2 regions of the Erwinia sp. 1181_3 genome follow, and region 2 is predicted to be linked to the other one. Evidence: predicted binding sites of a transcription regulator. Region 2 holds the regulator's gene; the other holds the start of a gene.
What was found. Region 2 encodes PurR, which represses purine synthesis genes. Its sites were predicted from a motif close to CANGCAAACGTTTGCNTG; they were not measured.
Positions count from the first base shown of each region.

Region 1 (3,162 bases), on a different contig from region 2:
GCGCATAACCTCAGCATGCTGGCGGTGCGTGCCGGAGCGCAGCGTTATCATGCGCTGCCGATGGAAGCCCGCCACAATCTGAGTGAAAAACTGCTGGCGGCGCTGCCTTTCAAACCCACCAATGCACAGGCACGCGTGGTACGCGAGATCGAAACTGACCTTGCCCACGATTATCCAATGATGCGCCTGGTACAGGGCGATGTTGGCTCAGGTAAAACGCTGGTCGCCGCACTGGCTGCGTTGAATGTGATTGCTTACGGCAAGCAGGTGGCGCTGATGGCACCGACCGAGCTATTAGCTGAACAGCACGCGAATAATTTCCGTCAGTGGTTTGCGCCACTGGGGCTGGAAGTGGGTTGGCTGGCAGGAAAGCAGAAAGGAAAGGCGCGCATCGCACAACAGGAAGCCATTGCCAGCGGTCAGGTGTCAATGGTTGTCGGTACCCACGCCATCTTCCAGGAACAGGTACAGTTTAACGGCCTTGCGCTGGTGATTATCGATGAACAACATCGCTTTGGCGTCCACCAGCGTCTGGCGCTGTGGGAAAAAGGTGAGGAGCAGGGCTTCCATCCGCATCAGTTGATCATGACAGCCACCCCCATCCCCCGAACGCTGGCGATGACCGCCTATGCCGATCTGGATACCTCTACCATTGACGAACTGCCGCCAGGCAGAACGCCGGTGACAACGGTCGCCATCCCGGACACGCGCCGTGCCGATATCATTGCGCGGGTGAAAGGCGCCTGCGGCAGCGAAGGTCGCCAGGCCTACTGGGTCTGTACGCTGATTGAAGAATCTGAGTTGCTGGAAGCGCAGGCGGCCGAGGCCACCTGGGAAGAACTGAAGCTGGCCTTACCTGAGCTGAACATCGGGCTGGTGCATGGCCGTATGAAGTCACAGGAAAAACAGGCCGTCATGCTGGCGTTTAAACAGGGTGAGATCCACCTGCTGATTGCGACTACCGTGATTGAGGTTGGGGTGGACGTTCCCAATGCCAGCCTGATGATTATTGAAAATCCTGAACGCCTGGGTCTTGCACAGCTTCACCAGTTACGCGGGCGCGTAGGCCGTGGTGCTGTCGCCTCTCATTGTGTACTGCTGTACAAAGCCCCATTAAGCAAAACCGCTCAAAAGCGCTTACAGGTGTTACGCGACAGCAACGATGGGTTTGTCATTGCCCAGTGCGATCTCGAAATTCGCGGCCCCGGTGAGCTCCTCGGGACGCGTCAAACCGGTAACGCCGAGTTTAAAGTGGCCGACCTGCTGCGTGATCAGGCGATGATCCCCGAGGTACAGCGCGTGGCACGCCATATTCACCAGCACTATCCGGAGCAGGCGGTCGCCCTGATTGAACGCTGGCTACCGGAAACCGAACGCTATACCAACGCCTGATCATGAATGTTTTCGATTCCTGTTCGCTGCGTTGGCAAACGATTGCTTTTACGCAAAAGAAGATTAAAATCGCCACTTTATTGCCCCGGGAAGCCTGAAGATGTCCGTTGAAACCCAAGATGCTGCCGCCGACCGTAGCCCTGTTGCTACCGGCAAAAGCGAACTGATTTACCGCCTTGAAGATCGTCCGCCGTTACCGCAAACCCTGTTTGCAGCCTGTCAGCATCTGCTGGCGATGTTTGTTGCCGTGATTACGCCGGCACTGCTGATTTGCCAGGCACTAGGCCTGCCTGCACAAGATACGCAGCATATTATCAGTATGTCCCTCTTTGCTTCCGGCGTGGCATCCATCCTGCAAATCAAAACCTGGGGACCGGTGGGTTCCGGTCTGTTGTCGATTCAGGGCACCAGCTTCAACTTTGTTACACCACTGATTATGGGTGGTCTGGCATTGAAAAACGGCGGCACTGACGTCCCAACGATGATGGCCGCCCTGTTCGGCACGCTGATGCTGGCCTCCTGCACCGAGATGGCACTGTCACGCGTACTGCATCTGGCGCGTCGTGTTATTACTCCGCTGGTTTCCGGTATTGTCGTGATGATTATCGGCCTGTCGTTGATCCAGGTCGGTCTGACCTCCATCGGTGGGGGGTTTGCCGCGATGAACGATCACACCTTTGGCGCACCGAAAAATCTGCTGCTGGCAGGTGCTGTGCTGGCGGTGATTATTCTGCTGAATCGCCAGCGTAACGCTTATCTGCGCGTCGCATCACTGGTGATTGCGATGGCAGTCGGTTATCTGCTGGCCTGGGCGATGGGCATGCTGCCGGAAAACACGACCCCGGCAAATACCGCGCTGATCGCCATTCCTACTCCGTTTTATTATGGGTTGGGCATCGACTGGAACTTGCTGATCCCACTGATGCTGGTATTTATGGTGACTTCGCTGGAAACCATCGGTGATATCACCGCCACTTCTGATGTCTCCGAACAACCGGTCAGCGGCCCGCTGTATATGAAGCGTCTGAAAGGCGGCGTGTTGGCCAACGGCCTTAACTCGTTTGTTTCGGCATTGTTTAATACATTCCCCAATTCGTGCTTCGGGCAGAATAACGGCGTGATCCAGTTAACTGGCGTGGCCAGCCGCTATGTCGGCTTTGTCGTGTCGTTAATGCTGATCGTACTCGGTCTGTTCCCGGCGGTCAGTGGCTTTGTGCAGCATATTCCTGAGCCCGTCCTCGGCGGTGCCACCATCGTGATGTTCGGGACCATTGCCGCTTCAGGCGTGCGCATTGTGTCACGCGAGCCGCTGAACCGCCGTGCAATTATGATTATCGCGCTGTCGTTAGCTGTCGGTCTGGGCGTTTCTCAGCAGCCGCTGATTTTACAATTTGCCCCTGACTGGCTGAAAACGCTGCTCTCTTCCGGTATTGCCGCAGGCGGTATCACTGCCATCATTCTGAATCTGGTTTTCCCGCAGGAAAAATAAACCTTTCTCTGTCCCGGATCCGGGCGGTTTAATTCCGCCCGAAGCCGGGACAGGTTGAGATACGGCGATAAATCAGGCATAACAATCCATTACCAGAATTCATAGGGATGGATGTGATGAAGTTCTTCGGCAAAGTATTACTCACCCTGCTGCTCCTGCTGCTGCTGGTGATAGTCACCGTCTATGTGCTGTTGCAAACCCAGTGGGGCGCAGGCTGGATTGGCCGTCAGGTCAGTGCCGACAGTGACTATCAGCTATCGCTCAGTAAGGTGGAGCATGAC
Region 1 is NZ_VTDE01000011.1:101,712-104,873, forward strand. Features, by position in the region: gene recG (ATP-dependent DNA helicase RecG) at 1-1,392, shown strand, start outside; gene FY046_RS20160 (nucleobase:cation symporter-2 family protein) at 1,493-2,881, shown strand; gene FY046_RS20165 (AsmA family protein) at 2,998-3,162, shown strand, end outside.
Region 1: FY046_RS20160 (nucleobase:cation symporter-2 family protein) is a predicted target of PurR. The motif match lies at 1,424-1,441, and genes of this name have one in related genera.

Region 2 (3,162 bases):
CACTGTAGCGATCAACCACCAGAGCCTGCCAGCTCACCGCCGCAGCGCACACACCCACGGCCTGAACAAAGCGAACGATCAGCAACCAGAAAGCCGACTCCACCCACAGCATGGCTGCACAACCAACGGCGAACAGACTCAAGCCCATCATCAACACCGGTTTGCGGCCGATGCGGTCTGACAACGGGCCCCAGACTAGCTGTGCGCAGGCAAACCCGGCGAGGAAGATACTTAAACTGGCGCTAATGGCGCCGGCTTCCGTCTGTAAGTCCTGTTGCATCACGCCAAACGCGGGTAGGTACATATCGGTAGCAAGAAAGCCCAGCATACTGAGCAGCGCAAGGTAAATCATAAATCCTTTGGAACGCATGGTTTTTAACTCTTATTAGACAATTTTTTTACGCGTGCAGTGTAATCGCGTGCTGACCCGTCTGTGAAACGCTAATATTCGTGGGTTGCGATGAAAAATATTGAAGGCGAATCATGTGGTCTGAACATTCTCTTGAAGTGGTTGATGCGGTGGCGAGGACGGGCAGCTTTACCGCTGCTGCGGCGGAATTGCATCGCGTCCCCTCCGCAGTAAGTTATACCGTGCGCCAGCTGGAAGCCTGGCTGGCCGTGAGTCTGTTTGAGCGTCGTCATCGTGATGTGGAGTTGACGGACGCCGGACGGGTTTTCATTGAAGAAGGTCGTGCTGTTATCAAAAAAATGCTCGCCACCCGCACACGCTGTCAACAGGTGGCTAACGGCTGGCGGGGACAAATCAATATTGCGGTCGACAGAATTGTGCGCCCGGCACGCACCCGGCAGCTGGTCGTGGATTTCTACCGGCATTTTCCGGATATGGAACTGCATATCATGCCGGAAGTGTTCAACGGTGTGTGGGATGCGCTGGCTGACGGTCGCGTCGATGTTGCGATCGGTGCGACTCAGGCGATCCCGGTACGAGGACGTTTTGCTTTTCGTGATATGGGAAGTCTTAACTGGCGCTGCGTGGTGAAAACGTCACATCCTCTGCTGAGCCATGAGGGACCGTTAAGCGAGACGTTAATCCGTGAGTGGCCATCGCTGGTGCTGGAAGATACCTCACGTGCCTTGCCGAAACGCACCACGTGGACATTAGATAATCAACGACGGCTGGTGGTGCCTGACTGGGAAAGTGCGTTTGACTGCCTGCGAGCCGGGCTGTGTGTTGGGATGGTACCCGGTCATTTTGCCCAGCCCTGGCTGCAACAAGGCGTGTTAGGAGAAGTGACGCTGACGTCCCCGTTTCCCGACAGTCCCTGTTATCTCAGCTGGTCGGAACAAAGCGCCTCACCGGCGCTAAGTTGGTTACTGGACTATCTGGGGAGCACAGAAACCCTGAATGCAGAGTGGTTAAGCGAACATCCTGGCCAGTGGCAGGTGAGTGATTAACGGCGGTAGTCGCGGAAAGGACCATCGGCAACGGAACGACGCTCGATCAGTGAAGGGTGAACTTCAATGGTTTGCGGATCTTCGCGCTTGCTGGTAATACGGTCCAGCAACATATCAAAAGCGGTTTCGCCCAGACGCTCTTTTGGCTGGTGGACGGTGGTCAGTGCGGGCGTAAAGTAGCGGGCGTTGCGCACGTTATCATAACCGATCACTGAAATATCCTGCGGTACGCGTAGCCCCATTTCATCTGCTGCGCAAATCGCGCCCATGGCCATAATATCACCGCCACAGAAAATGGCCGTTGGGCGCTGCTTCTGCGACAAAATTTGCTGCATGGCGCGATAGCCAGAATCAGGTTCAAAATCGCCCTGCACCAGCCATTCATCGCGCAAAGTGATGCCCGCTTCTGCCAGTGCCTTCAGGAATCCGGCATGGCGGCCACCGCCTGTATTACGCTCAAGCTGGCCTGGGATCGCGCCGATATCGCGGTGCCCGCGTTCGATCAGGTAGCGCCCCGCCAGGTAACCACCCTCAAAAGCATTATCAAGCACGGTATCAGTGAAATCACCGCGTGATTCGCCCCAATCCATGACGACCATCGGAATATTACGGTTATCTTCCAGCATAGAAATCAACGTGTCAGGATATTCTGAACACATCACCAGCAGCCCATCGACGCGTTTTTGCGCCATCATTGACAGATAGGCCTGTTGCTTTTGCAGGTTGTTGTGCGCATTGCCCAAAATCAGCGTATAGCCTTTGGCAAAGCAGCGGTTTTCTATTGCTTCAATGATCTCTGCAAAATAGGGCGCTTCACTGGATGTTGCCAGAAGGCCAATGGTTTTGGTGTGGTTGACCTTCAGACTGCGGGCTACGGCGCTGGGGGAATAATGCAATTCTTTGATTGCAACCCATACCGCTTCGCGCGTCTCTTCGGCTACAAAGCGCGTTTTGTTAATCACGTGAGACACAGTGGTGGTTGAAACACCGGCGCGCTTTGCCACATCCTTAATTGTTGCCATGAAAATCGTACTCCTGGTGTTATCGTAACATTTTGATAACTAATTGGTTAAACGTTTGCCTGGGTACAGCCATTCCTGCCCGACCAGAATTATTTTGGGTGCTGTCTCAAAGGGTCGGGAAGGGGTAAAATCGTCCGTAGAGTGACATGCAGTGCTGACTTTTACACGTTGCCAACGGTGTTGCGCAACGGAATAAAGAATTCTAACAAGGCTGCGCACAGAAAACGAGATTTTTACGGGTAACTGTGGGAAAATCTGTTGGCTTACTAATAACAAGGTTATTGAGGAGAGAGAATGAACACTGATATGAAAATGACGGCGCTGACCGTTGTGGGTTCACTGCTGATGATTATTGCGTTTAGTTTTACGGCGGTAATGCATTAATTCTTGCACGGGAGGAGGAAACTCTTCCCGAACCCACACGCATTATCGAATCGTTTTAGGCGTCATCATACGGCGCGCACCGATGTAATGTTCCTGCCAGTAATCTTCGCTCAACGCACTGACCTGAATATCTTTACCTGTCCGTGGAGACTGAATAAATTTCCCTCCACCCAGATAGACGCCAACATGATCTGCTGTGCCACGTCCGTTAATACGGAAGAAGACCAGATCACCTTTCTCTAACTGATCGCGCTTAATCGAAGCCGCATCACGCAGATGGTACATTTCATTAGCCGTGCGTGGGATCTTGAACTTCACCAGGTCTTTATAGGCATACCAC
Region 2 is NZ_VTDE01000004.1:389,558-392,719, reverse strand. Features, by position in the region: gene punC (purine nucleoside transporter PunC) at 1-370, opposite strand, end outside; gene punR (DNA-binding transcriptional activator PunR) at 484-1,416, shown strand; gene purR (HTH-type transcriptional repressor PurR) at 1,413-2,438, opposite strand; gene cydH (cytochrome bd-I oxidase subunit CydH) at 2,733-2,822, shown strand; gene FY046_RS13770 (C40 family peptidase) at 2,865-3,162, opposite strand, start outside.